DNA from 2 places in the Microbacterium songi genome. Region 1 is predicted to be linked to the other one. Evidence: predicted binding sites of a transcription regulator. Region 1 holds the regulator's gene; the other holds the start of a gene.

Region 1 (8,625 bases):
CATGGATCCGGTCGTCCCGATGTCGGCCGAAGTCGATCCGCCGTCACCGCCATGATCTGTCTTCCGGGCCTTGATATTCGATCCATTCCGCTTCCATGCGCCCAGGCTAGCCACCGACCCGCAGCGCTCAGTCCGCCATTGCGAGCTCGGCGACGATCGCTCCGTGGGGGCGGGGCTTCGGATGCCGTCCGGTTCGCGTATGGGTTTCGATGACGTGGAAGCCCGCGGCGCTCAGCTCGTTCGCGAGCGCCTCCGGCCGCCACCGGTAGGCGGTGATCACTGCATGATCGAACGGCTCGACGAGGGGACCGACGAAGAAGCCGATCAGAAGCGCGCCGCCTGGTCGTAGCATCCGTCCGAACTCTTCGAGTGTGGCGCGTACCGCGCTCGGGTCGTGATGAATCAGGGAGTACCAGGCCAAGATGCCGTCCACACTGCCGTCGGCATCAGGGAGCCGGTCGAAGCTGCCGACGGTGAAAGGCACGCCGGGGTAGGTATGGCGAGCATGGTCGATGAACTCGGGCACCTGGTCCACGCCGCGCACGTCGTGGCCCTGCTGCACGAGATGTGCAGTCCAGTGTCCCGGGCCGCACCCCGCATCGAGGATCGGACCGTCGATGCGCGACGCCCACGAGGTGATCAGCTGCAGGTCGGACGGATGGGCGGACGAGATCGCACCGAGCTTCGCGACGTACTCACCGGCCCGGTCCGCGTAGGCAGAGGCGACAGGCGACGACATGGGGACGGTGTGGAGACTAGCGGGTGAAGGTGACGTGGATCGTGCCGCTCTCGGCGACTTCCGTCGACACGGCGTGCGAGAGCTCGAGTCCGCGGAGGTTCTCCCAGACGCCGTTGCCTCGGCCGAGCACGATGGGCGCGATTCCGACGTGCAGGTCGTCGACCAACCCTGCGCTGAGGAACTCGCGTGCCGTGCTGATTCCGCCCCCGATCCTCACGTCGAGGCTGCCCGCCGCGGCGATCGCCTCGTCGAGCACTCCCTCGATGGGTCCGGTCCGGAAGTGGAATGCGGTCCCGCCACCGAAGCGTAACGAGGGTCGCGGTGCCGAGTGCGTGAGGACGTACACAGGGAAGCCGAAGGGCGGATCTTCGCCCCACCAGCCTTTCCAATCCGGATCGTCGGGGTGGGCGTGCACGCCGAACATGCCGGCACCCATGATCTCCGCGCCCACGCCTGTGAAGAATGCGGTCGCGTAGGCGTCATCGACACCCGTGGTTCCAGCGCCGCTGGTGTCGGCGAACACCTTCGCCCGGAAGGTGCGGGTTGCTGCGTAGGCCGCCGTCAGGGCCCCCCAATCCTCGCCCATGGGGTTCTCCCCGACGTTGCCCGGCGCCGCGGTGAAGCCGTCGAGCGAAGCGAACAGGTCCATGCGGATACGAGTCATCTCAGGCTTCCTTCGGCAGCGGGACACCGCGGGTGCGGTGTCCGGTTCCGCGAGGGGTCGACGCCGGGCACGCCGCCAGTCTCGCGGATGCCGCTCGCCGCGTCGACCGCATCCTCACGCGGGGGCGAGGAACCGCTCGGCGGTCCGCAGGGACAGCGCCATCGTCGCCAGCGCGGGATTGGCGCTCAGGGCGCTGGGGAAGATCGAGTTGTCGCAGATCCAGAGATTCGGGATGTCGAAACTCCGGCCGTATCCGTCGACGACGCCGGTCTCGGCATCCGTGCTCATGCGGCACGTTCCGAGGGTGTGCGCCGTGCGCGCGAGCACCATCGTGTCCGTCGCCCCGGCTCTCTCGAGGATGCGGGTCATCAGAGCGGTGGCGTGCCGATCGATCGCCTCCTCGTTCTCGCCGGCCGAGAACGAGATCCGCGCGCGCGGGATGCCGAACTCGTCCAGCTCGTCGCTCAGCTCCAGACGGTTCCGCTCGGAGGGCAGGCACTCGGCGTTGATGCCGACACCGGCGTAGTAGCGGTATCCCTCGATCATCCGCACGAGATCCTCGCCCCAGAGCCCGCCGCCGCGGACGAATGTCGTGGCGAGCGTCAGGGGCATGACGCCAAGGCTCTGCAGAAGATAACCGCCCACGAAATCGGCGTCGGCGGGGCGCACCATGTCCTCCGAGATGAGGGACGACGGGTAGCCGCGGTAGCTGCGCACCGGATCGTCGAAGCGTCCCCACACCTGCACCGCGCCATGGGCGAGGAAGTTGCGTCCCACCTGCCCGCTGCTGTTCGCGAGGTCGTTGTTCAGCAGCAGGCGTGGCGTCTCCACTCCGCCCGCGCAGAGGAACAGGGCGGCGCAACGCTGGCGCCGGTCGACGCCGTCGCGCCGATAGACGACCGCGGTCACGTCACCGCGCCCGTCGAGTTCGACGGTGTGCACAGTGCTGTCGGGGCGGATCTCGGCACCTGCCGCGACCGCCGCCGGGAGGTAGGTCGTGTCCATGCTGGTCTTCGCCGCGAATCGGCATCCTTGGTGGCACGCGCCGCAGTTGATGCAGGCGTTGCGGTGACCGGCATGCGGCTGGTCGACGCCGCGGGTGAGGACGGCCGCGGGCGCATCGGTCGCACGCAGGCCGAGTGCCTCGCAGCCGCGCGCCACGAGATCGGCCGACGCGTTGCGGGCGGCGGGCGGGTAGGCGTACCGACGGGACGGGTCCCAGGGATATTCGGCCGGCCCGGACACCCCGATCGTCGCCTCGACGCGTTCCAAGTACCGCGTCAGGTCGGCGTGTTCGATCGGCCAGTCCCGCCCCTGCCCGCTCTCGGTGGCCAGGCGCAGGTCCCTCGGATCGGGGCGGGGCGTGAAGGCACCCCAGTGCAGGGTCGACCCCCCGACGCCGCGCCCGCTGTTGTTCGGACCGAACGCGGTGGGGGTCTCGCCACCGCTCAGGCGTTCCGACATCCAGTTGATCTGCACGGCGTCGTTCTCGTCGGGCGTGAGGTCTTCGAGATCGAAGTTGGGCCCGGCCTCGAGGGCCACCACACGAAGGCCGCGTGCCGCGAGGGCGGCCAGCAGCGGCGCACCACCCGCACCGGTTCCGATCACGACGGCATCGACCACGTCGTCGTCGGCGAAACGCTGCATCGTCGTCAGGTTCATACCGAGCGCTCCTCTCCCAGCTCGGTCGGCTCCCAGGCGTCGCGGGCGCCCTGCCGGAGGTCGGAGAAGCCCCGCAACGGCAGCACCGTTCCGCCGGTGGCGAAGCCGTCGTAGCCGATGTGCGCCATCGTCGCGGGATGCGCCATCCACTGCCGCACGAGGTCGACGCGCGCGTCTTCGAACCAGGCGCTCAGCTGCTGCCCGGTCCATCCCTTCGGCGGCGTGAAGGACTCGTCCAGGATGCTGCGCACGGCCGCCCGCCGTTTGCCCATGTCCCCCTCCATGGCTGAGGCGATCGCGTCCAGTCCCGATCGGTAGGCCTCGGGATCGGGCGGCATGTCGGCGACGCGCCACCCGTCGCCTTCGCCGCGATGCAGTTGCGCGTCCACGCGGGCGGCGAGGTCGATCCTCGGACCGTCCGGCTGCGGCACGACGACGTCGGCGAGCGCCCGCAGAGCGCTCATTGCCGCGGGCGTCAGCACCTGGGGCGCGTATTCGGGATCGTCGGCGATCGCGCGCCGCGCGAGCGTGGCCCGGACGCGCTGATCCGTGCGCGACGAGGCGATCAGCGCGCTCCACTGGGCGGGCACCGCGGGCGCGGATCGCTCGATCTCGTCCCACAGCGCGAGCGCGGCATCCGCGACCGCATCGGTGCGTTCGTACGGCAGCAGGTGGCCGGCACCGGGCAGGGTGACGAACCGCGCACGGGGGTAGAACCGACCGTGCAGATCGGGCTGGGCCTTCGCGCCCAGATCCTCGTCGTCGTCGCCGCCGAGCACCACCGCGGGAAGGTCGAGCACGCCGACGGCGTCCGAGACGTCTTCGCGGCTTCCCGACTCCAACCAGTGCCGCCACGCGACGGGAGACCCCCGACGCAGATCCGACTCCGCGACGGCATCATCGGTGGAGTCGAGCGGCGAGCCGATGTTCATGTCGATGAACGTGCGGGCCTCCGCCGTGCCGAGAGGGCCGCCCTGCACCCACGACAGCATCTGCGCACGCCGCTCTTCAGCCATCGGCTCGGGAGTCGGCGGCGAGGCGGCCAGGAGCACGACACCCGTCAGTCCGAAGAGGTTCGCGGTGCCGTTCAGCACCCGCGCGGCGACGACGGACGCCACTTTGCCGCCCATGCTGTGCCCGGCCAGCATCCAGCGCTGCGCTCCGTCACGGACGATGCGCGCGATCACGTGGTCGGCCAAGCCCGCGACCGACAGGTCGTCGGTGACGGGCTCATCCCCGAAGCCGGGCAGCTCGATCCCGACCACGCGCAGGCGAGACTGCAGCCGCGCCGACAGACCGTCGAACTCGCGGGCACTCGATCCCAGCGCGTGCAGCGCGTAGAGCGTGGGCGCGGCGTTCAGGGCGTCACCATCCCACCGTTGACGTTCAGCGTTTCACCCGAGACGTAGCTCGATTCGGCGGATGCGAGGAAGACGAACGCCGGCGCGATCTCGGCCGGTTGCCCGGCCCGCTTGTAGGTGCTCTCCTCATCGAAGTCCGCCATCTGGTCGTCGGATACCCCGCCCGACACCTGCAGCGCCGTCCAGGTGGGGCCGGGGGCCACGACGTTCACACGGATGCCGCGCGGAGCGAGCTGCTGGGCGAGCCCCTTCGACAGGTTGTTGATCGCCGCCTTCGTGGCGGCATAGTCGAGTCTGTCGGGGGCGGGTTGGTACGCCTCGAGCGAGGCGGTGTTGATGATCGTCGAGCCTGGCTGCAGGTGCGGCAGCGCGGCCTTCACGAGCCAGAACGGCGCGAACACGTTCGTGCGGAAGGTCGACTCGAACTGCTCGTCTGCGAGGTCTTCGACCCGGTCGACCGCGACCTGCTTCCCGGCGTTGTTGACAAGGATGTCGAGGCCGCCGAGGGCTGCGACGGCGTCCCGCACGATCTCGCGGCAGCGCGCGGCGTCGGTGATGTCGGCGACGATGGCGACCCCGACGCGGCCGGCCTCGCGGATCAGCTCGACGATGTGCTCGGCATCGCCCTCCTCGTCGGGCAAGTGGACGATGGCGACGTCGGCGCCTTCCCGAGCGAAGGCGATCGCGGTCGCGCCGCCGATGCCCGAGTCGCCGCCGGTGATGAGCGCTCGGCGCCCCTGCAGCCTGCCCGTGCCACGGTAGGTCTTCTCCCCGAGGTCGGGCACCGGCGTCATGCGCGACTGCACCCCCGGCTCAGGCTGATGCTGGATCGGCGGCTCGACGCGGTCATACCGTGTGAGCGGGTTGTCGAAGCTGTACTGGTCGACGGGTTCGGGCATGTCCTCACGATAGGAGGGGCCTCCGACGCGATCGGAGGGGTTGCATCGACGTCGATGACGTGCGAGGGCGGGCGGGTCGTCAACGTGGGGGGTGGTCGGCGAGCCACGCCTTCGCCGCCCGGACGGGGGCGCGGGCGAGCCACGCGTCGGTGATGACTTCTGCGAGCACGCCCCGAGGGATCGCGGAGAGTCGGACCAGCACCGCGGGGTACCCGTCGAAGTGCGGGATGGTGAAGAAGTGCTGCGGGGAGCTGCCGATGAGCGCATCCCTCATCTCGACGCTCTCCGTGCGAGCTCCGACCACGGTGCCGTCGGGCCATGTGCGTCCGAGCTCGGCCAGCTGGCGCTCGTCGGTCGCACTGGGCCCACGCTCCCAGACGAACATCCGGTCGTGGACGCGCCAGCTCGCGCCGCCGCCGTGACCTTCGACCTTCTCGACCGTGTCGGGCATCGCGAGGGCGAGCGCGCGGACGTCGTCGAGGGTCGGCATAGGCGATATCCTCCCGCCATCCCCCCGCGTCCGCCAGCCCGGACTCACTCGGGCGGGAGAGCCGCGTCCTCGTCGGTGCCGGGCGGCAGGGGGCGTCGTGGCTGCCACAGCATCACCTCGCGCGACCGGCGAAAGCGTGTCCCGTGCCGTACGGAGACGACGGATCCGCTGATCTCGGCGGCGAACACGCGTGCGCCCGGCCGGTTCTGCCGTTCGGCGACCATCTGCGATTCGAGATCGCGCACACGGTGATGCAACTCCCGAACCCGCTCTTCGAGCTCGATGATGCGCGCGATCGCCGGCAGGCTCATGCCGTCACCCGACAGGCGACCGACCTCGCGCAACTGCTGCACATGGCGCAACGAGTAACGCCGCGAGCCCCCCTGGGTGCGCTCGGGCACGACCAGCCCCAGCCGGTCGTACTGCCGGAGCGTCTGCGGGTGCATGTTCGCAAGCTCCGCAGCCGCCGCGATCGCGAAGATCGGGGAGTTCTCGTCGAGATCGTCATCCATCGGTGCTCACCTCCCGTCCGTCCCTTCGCGTCCTGCCCTCGTGCGACACGACTTCGGAAGAGGCGCGTGCGCGCCGCCACCACCGCAGCGGGCGTCCATCGCACCGGAGTCGTGTCATGGGATCGCCGGGCGCCTAGCCGCGCGCCTTCGTCATGAGGTCGGCGCGAGGGTTCTCCTTCGGCTCCAGCTCCTGGAACTTCGCGAGCGCCTCGCGAGCGGCGTCGTCGAGGTGCGACGGCACGGCGACCTGCACTTCCGCGAGGAGATCGCCGATACCCTTCGACGTCTGCACGCCACGACCTTTGACGCGCAGCACACGCCCCGACGGGGTGCCCGGGGCGACGCGCAGCTTGACGGGGTCGCCGCCGAGCGTGGGCACCTCGATCGTGGCGCCGAGGGCCGCCTCGGTGAAGGTGACCGGCACGGTGACGCGCAGATTCAAATTGTCGCGGGTGAACACCGGATGCGGCCGCACCGCGACCTGCACGACGATGTCACCCGTCTCGCCGCCGTCCGGCGAAGGACGTCCGCGACCGCGCAAACGGATCTTCTGCCCGTCCGACACCCCCGCGGGGATCTTCACCTTGAACGGCTTGCCGTCCTCGCCCTGCAGCGTGATGGTCTCGCCCTTGGTCGCCGTGAGGAAATCGATCGTCGTGCGGGCCGTGACATCGGCCCCCCGCGTGGGTCCGCCGAAGCCGCGGTAGCCCCCGCTGGTCTGACCGAAGCCACCCGAGCCGAAGCCGCCGCCCTGGTTGAACATCGAGAAGATGTCTTCGAACTCCTGCGGATTCTGCGTGCGGGTACCGCCGCGCCCCTGACCGAAGCGGCTGAAGACGTCCTCGAACCCGCCGGCGCCCTGGCCGCTCGCCGTGAAGCGCGCGCCCGAGCCCATCGCCCGGATCTGGTCGTACTCCTGTCGCTGCTCCGTATCGGAGAGCACCGAGTACGCCTCACTGATCTCCTTGAACTTGGCCTCGGCCGCGGCATCCCCCTGATTGGAATCAGGGTGATACTTGCGCGCCAGCTTGCGATAGGCCTTCTTGAGGTCGGCCTCGGTGATCTCCTTCGGCACGCCGAGCACCGCGTAGAAGTCCTTGTCGAACCAGTCCTGACTGGCCATGAATGCTCCCTCCGGGGCTATTCGGCCGGCACCGCGACGACGACCTTCGCGGGCCGCAGTTCGACGGAACCGAGACGGTACCCGGTCTCGACGACCTCCAGCACGGTCGACTCGGTCGCGCCCGGCGTGGGCACCTGGAAGATCGCCTCGTGCTGCTGCGGATCGAAGACCTCGCCCGCAGCGCCGTAGGACGTGATGCCGAGCTTCTCGGCAGCCGCACGCATCTTGACGGCGATCGCCGCGAAGGGCGTGCCCTCTTCGAGGTCACCGTGCTTCTCCGCGCGATCGAGGTCGTCGAGCACCGGCAGCAGGGACGTCGCCGCGCGCCCCTGGGCGCGCTCGACCTCCAGCTGACGCTGCTCTTCGGTGCGTCGGCGGTAGTTGGCGTACTCGGCGGTCAGACGCTTGAGGTCCAGCAGCAGGGAGGCGTCCTTGTCGTCGGCCTCCGCAACCGCGGCCTCGTCGGACTGCTCCGCTCCGAGGATGTCGTCGACCGTCAGCTCATCCTGCGACTGAGGGTCGGAAGCCTGAGCTTCCGACCCCTCGTCGTCCGGACGAACTTCGTCGTTGTCGAAGTTCTTGTCCGTCATGATCCCTACTTCTTGCTCTCGTCGTCGTCTTCGACCACCTCGGCGTCGATGACGTCCTCCTCGGGGTTCGGCACCTCGCCGTTGCCCGGGTCGGTCGCCGCCGGGTCGGGCGTCTCGCCCGCGGCCTGCGACGATGCGTAGATCGCTTCGCCCAGCTTGCCCTGGCTCGCGTTGAGCTTGTCGAACGCGGCCTTCACCGCATCGTCGTCGTCACCGGCGAGCGCCGTCTTGAGCGCGTCGACATCTCCCTGCACCTCGGTCTTGACCTCGGCGGGCAGCTTGTCGTCGTTGTCCTTGATCAGCTTGTCGATCGAGTAGGACAGGGTCTCGGCCTGGTTGCGGGTCTCGGCGGACTCACGACGCTTCTTGTCCTCGGCGGCGTGCTCTTCGGCCTCGCGCACCATGCGCTCGATGTCGTCCTTCGGCAGCGACGACCCGCCGGTGATCGTCATCGACTGCTCCTTGCCCGTGCCCTTGTCCTTGGCGGACACGTGCACGATGCCGTTCGCGTCGATGTCGAAGGTGACCTCGACCTGCGGAAGACCGCGGGGCGCCGGGGCGATGCCGGTCAGCTCGAAGGTGCCG
Region 2 (8,625 bases), on a different contig from region 1:
GACCTCGCGCTGGATCAGCCGGCGGAGCGGACGGGCGCCGTACTCGGGCTCGTACCCGTGCTCGGCGAGCCAGGCGACGGCGTCGTCCGTCACGTCGAGCGTGACGTCACGGCCGGCCAGCCGCTCGGCAGTGGTGGCGAGCATGAGACGGACGATCTCGCCGAGCTGCGCGCGATCCAGCTTGCGGAAGAGCACGATCTCGTCGATGCGGTTGAGGAACTCCGGTCGCATCGCCTCGCGCAGCTTGCCCATGACCCGATCGCGCAGGTCCTTGTCCGACCCGAATCCGGACTCGCCGCCACCATCGGCGATGAAGCCGATCGCTCCGGAACGCGACGCCAGGAACTCGCTGCCGATGTTCGAGGTCATGACGATGACGGTGTTCCGGAAGTCGACCGTACGTCCTTGACCGTCGGTGAGACGGCCGTCGTCGAGCACCTGCAGCAGAAGGTTGAACACGTCGGGGTGAGCCTTCTCGATCTCGTCGAACAGGATCACGGCGTACGGGTTCCGGCGCACCTTCTCGGTGAGCTGCCCCGCCTCGTCGTAGCCGACGTATCCCGGAGGGGCACCGACGAGGCGCGCGACCGTGTGCCGCTCGCCGAACTCGCTCATGTCGAACCGGATCACGGCGTCCGCGCTGTCGAACAGAGCGTGCGAAAGCGACTTGGCCAGCTCGGTCTTGCCCACGCCCGTGGGACCCAGGAACAGGAACGACCCGACCGGTCGACGCGCGTCGCCCATGCCCGTGCGGTTGCGACGCACGGCCTTCGCGACCGCGGTGACCGCGGCATCCTGCCCGATCACCCGTCCGTGCAGCTCCTCCTCGAGGAGGGCGAGCCGCTCGCGCTCGGTCTCGGTCAGACGCGAGACCGGAATGCCGGTGGCTCGGCTGATGACGGCGGCGATTTGCGTCTCGTCGACCACGGTCGCTCCGTCATGACCTGCGCCGTTGGCCGTCGCAGACTCGATCGAAGCCTGCAGCTGCGTGATGTCGTCGCGGATGCGCGAAGCCTCCTCGTAGTGCTCCGCCGAGACCGCGGCGTTCTTGTCGGCCTCGAGCACCGCGAGCTTCTCGATCATTCCCGAGATGTCCACGGGCACGCCCAACCGCAGCCGCAGCCGCGCGCCGGCCTGGTCGATCAGGTCGATCGCCTTGTCGGGCAGCACGCGGTCGCTCACGTAGCGGTCGGACAGCTCGACGGCGGCGCGCAGAGCGTCATCCGTGTACGTCACGCGGTGGTGCTCCTCGTACGCGCCGCGCAGACCCTGAAGGATCAGCACCGCATCGCTCACCGAAGGCTCTCCGACGCGCACCGGCTGGAACCGGCGCTCCAGCGCGGGGTCCTTCTCGATGCGGCGGTACTCGGCGAGTGTCGTGGCGCCGACGAGGTGGAGGTCACCGCGCGCCAGGCGAGGCTTGAGGATGTTGCCGGCGTCCATGCCGCCGTCGCCGGCCCCGCCGGCACCCACGACGGTGTGCACCTCGTCGAGGAACACGATCACCTCGCCCTTGCGGGCTGCGATCTCATCCATCGTCTGCGTGAGACGCTCCTCGAAATCGCCGCGGTAGCGCGTTCCGGCGAGCATGGCCGGAAGGTCCAGGCTGATGACCCGTTTGTCGCGCAGCTGCTCCGGCACGGCTCCTGCCACGATCGCGCGGGCGAGTCCCTCCACGATGGCGGTCTTGCCGACGCCGGCCTCGCCGATGAGAACAGGGTTGTTCTTCGTACGCCGACTCAGGATCTCGATGGTCTGCTCGATCTCATCGCTCCGACCGATCACCGGATCGAGAGCGCCTTCGCGCGCCTGGGCGGTGAGGTCGGTGCCGTATGTGTCGAGCATCGGCGTCTCCGAGGGCTCGGTGTCGTTCGACGGGGGCGCCGAGGGCATGCCCTCGGGCGAGACGGTCTCACGCATTCCCTGCGTGAGGGCTTCGGCGGTCACACCGGCCTGCGCGAGCACCTGGCCGGCGGGAGCATCCTGGCCGATGACCAGCGCGAAGAAGAGGTGCTCCGGGTCGACATACGTCGAGCCCGAGGCGCGGGCCACCTGGTACGCGTGGAACAGCGCACGCTGCACGGACGGCGCGATGACGGCGCCGTCGACGGATGCCGCGCCCGAGGCGGCCGGAAGCCGCTGCTCGGCGGCACGGGCGATCGCCTGGGGATCGACGCCGAGGCGTCGCACCGCCAGATTGGCCGGGTCCTCGTTCACGATCACGCGCAGGACGTGCAAGGCGTCGAGCTCGTGTTGACCGCGCTCCAGGGCGAACTGCCCGGCGGTCTGGAGGATGCCCTGCGTGCGGGCACTCAGGAAGCGGCTGAGGTCGATGGAACGTGCGGCACGGGCGCGCTCGCCGTCGAGGTAGCGGGCGAGGAAATCGTCGAAGGGCGTCGCGTCACCGTCGGCGCCGGAGGAAGTGAAGTCGTCAGGCATGTTTTCTCCTGTGGATATGAATCAAGCACCGCCGAAAATCGGAACTTGAGCTAAGACGTATCAAGTTCAACGGAATGCGGTCTGCGGTATTCCCGGAGGGCACGACATGCGTCGAGAAGACCCGGAAACCCCCTCTTCGCAGACGACGGATGTGGCTACTCTGAAACCACACGAGTGACCATCGCACGCGAGGAGACACCATGTCGTTCATCACCCGAGGCTTCTCCGGCCGCTCACGCGATCGCGACCCCCGCCTTCCTCCCGGACAAACGCTGACCGAGGACTGGCCGGTGCTCTCCGCGGGGCCCACGCCGCGCGTCACCCCCGCCGACTGGTCCTTCTCCGTCCAGACCGAGAACGGCACGAAGACGTGGTCGTGGGACGAGCTGCGCGCTCTCGGGCTGGAGGACATCACCACCGACATCCACTGCGTGACGCACTGGACGAAGCTGCAGATGCCGTGGCGCGGAGTGCCCCTGGACGCCGTCTTCTCGGAGGTCGAGACCGCCCACGAGTTCGTCATGGCGCACTCCTACGGCGGCTACACGACGAACGTGCCCCTCGAAGACCTCCTGGACGGGAAGTCGTGGATCGCGTTCGAGGCGGACGGCGAACCGCTCGACCCCGAGCACGGCGGCCCCGCGCGCCTGCTCGTGCCGCATCTGTACTTCTGGAAGAGCGCGAAGTGGGTCAAGGGGCTCGTCACGATGCCGACCGACGATCCCGGCTTCTGGGAGCAGAACGGCTACCACCTGCACGGCGACCCCTGGCGCGAGGAGCGCTATTGGTGATCCGCCGCCCTGCCGCGTGGCACGTCGCGACGCTGGTCGCGGCATCCGCGGAGACCTCGCACGCACGACGGCTCGTCTTCGACGTCCCCACGTGGCCGGGGAACGACGCGGGCGCTCACGTCGACGTCCGCCTGACCGCCCCGGACGGCTACCAGGCGACGCGCTCGTACTCGCTGGCGTCGTCCGGTGAGGGGACGCGGATCACCCTGGCCGTCGACGAAGTGCCGACCGGCGAGGTGTCGCCCTTCCTCGTGCACGACCTGCAGGTCGGCGACCCCGTCGAGGTGCACGGCCCGCTCGGCGCCTTTTTCATCTGGACGCCCCCCGCCGCCCCGGCGGCGCCGCCCGTGCAGCTCATCGCCGGAGGATCGGGGGTCGTCCCGCTGTACGCGATCGCCTCCGCTCACGCTGCCTCAGGCGATCAGACGCGCCTGCGAATGCTGTACTCGGTCCGCACGCCGGCAGACGTCTTCTTCCGGAGCGAACTGCAGTCGTTCACGACCACCGCGCATCCGCTCGAGCTCGACTTCATCTACACCCGGCGCGCACCGCAGGAGTATCACTCCGCCCCCGGCCGCGTCACCCGTGAGCAGCTCACGGCTCTCACGTGGGACGCGGCATCCGACCCGCTCGTCTACGTCTGCGGTCCCACGTCGTTCGTCGAGACGGTGGCCGAGTGGCTCGTCGCGGCGGGGCACCACCCGGGTCGGGTACGCACAGAGCGGTTCGGAGGAACGTGATGACCCACCTCGACGGCAATGCCCTCGCCGGGACCCTCGTCGACGCGCTCGGAGCCGACCTCACCGACCGCTCCGCGCGGTGCGCCCACTGCGGCACCACAGCCGTGGTCGCAACATGTCTTGTCTACGTCTCGCCGATGGGCGTCGTGGCTCGGTGCGCGACGTGCGATGCCGTGCTGGTGACGGTCGTCGAATCGCAGGATGGACGGCGATGGTTCGGGATGCCGGGTGTCGCCGCCGTCGAGATTCCGGCGTCGCACTGAGCGAGGTCGTGCTCGGCGAGGTCGTGCTCGTACGCTGGTGAGGTGCAGGGGTTCTTCGGGTCGTTCTTCCACGGTGTGCGGTTGCTCATCGCGGGCTTCGGATGGTGGCGCAAGCGCCCCGGTGTGATGGCACTCGGTCTCGTCCCCGCCGCGATCGTCGGTCTGGTACTGAGCGCTGCGCTCGTCGGCCTCGCCCTCGTGCTCCCCGACCTGGCGGACGCGCTGACGCCGTTCGCCGACGGCTGGCCGGGCATCTGGGCGACCCTCATCCGCGCGGCGGTGGGTACCGCTGTTCTCGGATCGGCCCTCGTGCTCGCGGCGGTCACATTCACGACGCTCACGCTCATCGTCGGGGAGCCCTTCTACGACCGCATCTGGCGCGCCGTGGAACGCCGAGAGGGTGGCGAGGTTCCCGAAGCCGATTACGGGTTCCTCCGATCGACCGTGGATGCCCTCGCCTTCTTCGTGCGCGGCCTCGGCGTCGCGATCGTCGCCGGCCTCGCGGGTCTCGTACCGATCGTGGGGTCCGTGATCGGCGCGGTGCTGGGTGTCAGCCTGACAGGATGGCTGCTCGCCGACGAGCTCGCTTCGCGCGCGCTGATGGCCCGCGGCCTCTCCCCCGCCGCCCGCAAGCGCCTCCTGCGCCGTCACCGGGGCGCGACGCTCGGCTTCGGCGTGGCCACCCAGCTCTGTTTCCTGGTGCCACTCGGAGCCGTGGTGACCATGCCTGCGGCGGTCGCCGGATCGACCCTGTTGGCACGCGAGCTGGTCGCAGGCGATGTCGGCTCGACGGCGGCCTCGCTCACCGAGTGATCGCGGGATCGCTGTCCGTCCAGTTCTCCGCGGTCTGCAGGATCCAGAACGCGGCGAAGAGCAGCAGACCGGTGACTTCCCCCGCGAGGACGACCGGTGCGCGGGTCACGGCGGCGATCAGCAGCACCGTCAGGTCGATCGCGATGCCGATCGCGATCGCTGCATAACCGAACCGGTAGCCGCGGCCGGCGCCTCGTGCGGCCAGCCCGGAGACGACGGCGATCAGAGCGAAGAAGCACGTCGTGACGACGAAGTGGCCGACGTCGAGGAACGACGTCCGCGCGAGCGCCCACCATCCTGTCGCACCGAGGATCACGAGGGATGCGGCGGCGGCGGTGACCCACACCCCTGCGCTGAGGGTCTGCTGGAGAGCCGCCAGGGCGAGCACGCCGGCGACCGCGATCAGCCCGAAGACGGCGAAGGTCAGCATGCCGTTGGCGATGTTCGCCCACTCGCTCTCGGGGACGCACCGGATCGCCCCTTCCGGGCAGACGACCTCGACGTCCGGGACCTCACCCGAGGCGACCGGTGTCGGGATGATGACGATGAGCACGGCGAAGACGGCGGCGATGTCGATCAGCGCCTGCGCGACGCTGTGTCCGGACAGCGCGAGGAACGCGACGGCGACCGCGAAGAGAACCCCGACGAAGACCGTTCTCCCGGGCGTGTAGAGCATCGCGCTGATCGACGGCGGCAAGGCCCCGACCTGCGAGGCCACGACGATGAGGGAGACGAAGAGCGCGAGCACGGCTCCGACGATCGACAGGCGCAGGTAGCGATAGGTCCGCTGCGTCGCGGTGGAAGATGTGGCCACGCCCCCATCATGCCCGCCCGGCACGACGGTCAGTCGCGACCGCCCGGCGGGCCCGCCACAAGAAGGATGACGAAGATGGCGATGATCGCGACGACCAGGATGACGGCCAGCGACCAGGGCCTGCGCAGAAGAGCGCGCATCGCGCGATCGTGCCATGCGGCATCCCGTGGATCCGCGGTCTGCTCCCGACGCCAGGCGCCGCTCAGCCGCCGGGTGCGGTGCAGCCATAATTCGGTCGGAATGGTGGCGTACGGGATCACCGCGCTCGCGATCGCGACGATCGTCGGCCACGCGCCCCAACGCTGGTTCTTCGCCACGAGCACGGCCGTCGCTCCGTACGCGAGGAACACGAACCCGTGGATGCCGCCGCCGATCGTGACGGCGATGGGCAGGTCGATCGTGGCGCGCAGGATCAACCCCGTGATGAGGAGGGTCCACGAGACCGCCTCGGCGACGGCGGCGGTGCGGAAGAGGGCGAGGGGCGTCCGGAACATGCCTTCAGTATATCTGAAGGTTAGATCGATGTCGGCTGCGGAGGTTCTTCGTGCAGGCCTTCGAGCGCGCTCGTCAGCGTCGGCGCACCGGTGGCGAAGGCCCCGTCCAGGTCTGCCAGCAGGCGGTCGGCGCTCCGCAGGGCGCGTTCGCCGAGTGCCGTGACACGAAGATCGGATGCCGCGCCCGCATGGGCCGTGGCATCCGTCACGAATTCGTTCTCGGCGAGCGACTTCACCGCCGTGTGCGCGGTCTGGACCGTGATCTGAGAGCGGCGAGCGAGCTCGCTGAACGAGATCCCCGGCGTCGCCTCGATGTGGGCGAGCAGGCCGTATTTGCGGGTGGTGAGTCCGACCTCGCGGAGGTGGGCGTTGAGCTGCGCGTCCCACACGGCCGACACCGTCAGGAGCGCGATCACGGGACTGAAAGGAGGTCGTGCCGTCGCCATCGATTACTCCCTGCGTACCCGCGATCCGATCCCCCATGCTACGTCGGAGGCGCCTCGTAGAGTGCAGGCAGGAACCATTGGACGATCCGCAGAGGAGCAGCACGCCATGGACTGGAAGATCGAGTTGATATTCGTGCCGGTGACGGACGTCGACCGGGCGAAGGACTTCTACGTGAAGATCGGCTTCCACGTCGACCACGACCAGACCGTCGGCGACGACCTGCGGTTCGTGCAGCTGACTCCCCCGGGTTCGGCGTGCTCGATCGCCTTCGGCGTCGGCTTGGGGATAGACCTCGAACCCGGTCGCCAGAACACGATCCAGGTGGTCGTGCCCGATGCCGACGGAGCCCTCGCGCAGCTGCGGGCGGCGGGCGTGGTGGCGAGTGGTGTCGACGATCAAGGATGGGGCCGGTTCGTGACCTTCGACGATCCCGACGGAAACACCTGGACCCTGCAGCAGCTTCCGCCGCGCACCTGACAGGCAACGGAGAGGGCGACCGTCGTCATCGGCAGCGGAGGCCGGCGCGGGTAAGAAAGTTACCGATTCCCGGCGTCTGTGGGGGGTAAAAACCTTATCCTCAGGATTGGCTCAGTACACCCGAAATCACCCTTTCTTGTCCCCCAAACGGCCGACAGGGTGTTATCGTTTTCTCAGTCCACCCGGGGTACTGGGGAACTGGGGAAAAGCTGGGGAGCTCTCCGAGTGGGCGCATCACGGGGCATCCGATTTCTGGGGAAATTGAGAGACTTGCGTGAAGCGATCCCCTCCACGCCACAATGCCGTGCGGGCCAGGCGTGAAGGGGACCGAGGAACACTGCAACACCGAGACCCACTGGGGATGGGTCGATTGGCTCGGTCACTGGGGGAGACCGATCGATCAGATCGAGAAGCAGAGCACCCACCTTGATCTTAAGTTGGGCGATGCGCGTTGTCCAACCGACGCGCGCGTCTGCGGCACAGACACAGCAAAAGTCGTCGTCCCGACATCTGAGTCGGGTCGGTCTTCACAGTGCACAGCACGAACGGCGTCTTCCGAGCATTTCTGCTCCGGAGGCGTCGTTCGTCGTTGCGGTCTGATGCGCGACGCGGCGAACTCGGCGGCCGTCTCTTCTTGACGACGTCGGCAGCCGAACCTCGACGACGGCGGCACCCGAGGCGCCGCGGCGGAGGAAGAGCGCTGCCCCCTCGGACACACGATCGAGCGACCGGCATCCGAGGGGGCACGCGTGCACATCGCCCCAGGCGAGTGCATCAACCACGCAAGCGCAGCCCCAGGCGTACTTGCTTGTTTCAAGGCTACGTAATCTGCGCGTTAGCGACCACATCCGTGGGGGTGGTTGACAAACGCCGCGCCCGGCCGATCACTTCCGAGAAGAACGGCCGCCGCTGATCACCGTTCGGTGACCGGCGCCGGCCGTTCTTCTCGTCGTGAGCACGCCGCGGCGGCTCAGGGTGTCAGAAGTCCCAGTCCGCGTCCTCGGTGGCCTCGGCCTTGCCGATCACATACGACGAGCCCGACCCGCTGAAGAAGTCGTGGTTCTCGTCGGCGTTCGGCGACAGAGCGGAGAGGATCGCCGGGTTCACATTCGTGACCGACGACGGGAACATCGCCTCGTACCCGAGGTTCATCAGCGCCTTGTTGGCGTTGTAGTGCAAGAACTTCTTGACGTCCTCCGTCAGGCCGACGCCGTCGTAGAGGTCCTGCGTGTACTGGATCTCGTTGTCGTAGAGCTCGTACAGCAAAGAGAACGTGTAATCCTTCAGATCGTCGCGTTCGGCCTGCGTGACCTTCTCGAGACCCTTCTGGAACTTGTAGCCGATGTA

What was found. The regulator HspR, encoded in region 1, represses chaperone genes until heat shock. The targets are predictions, from matches to a motif close to AAGTTGAGTCNNNNNGACTCAACTT.
Region 2: ACFM35_RS02915 (ATP-dependent Clp protease ATP-binding subunit) is a predicted target of HspR. The motif match lies at 2,482-2,506, and genes of this name have one in related genera.

The regions. Positions count from the first base shown of each region.
Region 1 covers NZ_JBHZIE010000010.1:424,003-432,627, reverse strand. The annotation lists gene ACFM35_RS13105 (M23 family metallopeptidase) at 1-3, opposite strand, end outside; gene ACFM35_RS13100 (class I SAM-dependent methyltransferase) at 128-739, opposite strand; gene ACFM35_RS13095 (dihydrofolate reductase family protein) at 756-1,403, opposite strand; gene ACFM35_RS13090 (GMC family oxidoreductase) at 1,518-3,065, opposite strand; gene ACFM35_RS13085 (alpha/beta hydrolase) at 3,062-4,426, opposite strand; gene ACFM35_RS13080 (SDR family oxidoreductase) at 4,423-5,325, opposite strand; gene ACFM35_RS13075 (MmcQ/YjbR family DNA-binding protein) at 5,405-5,815, opposite strand; gene ACFM35_RS13070 (heat shock protein transcriptional repressor HspR) at 5,860-6,327, opposite strand; gene ACFM35_RS13065 (DnaJ C-terminal domain-containing protein) at 6,461-7,450, opposite strand; gene ACFM35_RS13060 (nucleotide exchange factor GrpE) at 7,468-8,040, opposite strand; gene dnaK (molecular chaperone DnaK) at 8,046-8,625, opposite strand, start outside.
Region 2 covers NZ_JBHZIE010000001.1:551,170-559,794, reverse strand. The annotation lists gene ACFM35_RS02915 (ATP-dependent Clp protease ATP-binding subunit) at 1-2,439, opposite strand, end outside; gene ACFM35_RS02910 (molybdopterin-dependent oxidoreductase) at 2,640-3,230, shown strand; gene ACFM35_RS02905 (FAD-binding oxidoreductase) at 3,227-3,970, shown strand; gene ACFM35_RS02900 (DUF6510 family protein) at 3,970-4,233, shown strand; gene ACFM35_RS02895 (EI24 domain-containing protein) at 4,276-5,046, shown strand; gene ACFM35_RS02890 (hypothetical protein) at 5,036-5,860, opposite strand; gene ACFM35_RS02885 (DUF3817 domain-containing protein) at 5,890-6,354, opposite strand; gene ACFM35_RS02880 (MarR family winged helix-turn-helix transcriptional regulator) at 6,375-6,800, opposite strand; gene ACFM35_RS02875 (VOC family protein) at 6,907-7,278, shown strand; gene nrdF (class 1b ribonucleoside-diphosphate reductase subunit beta) at 8,257-8,625, opposite strand, start outside.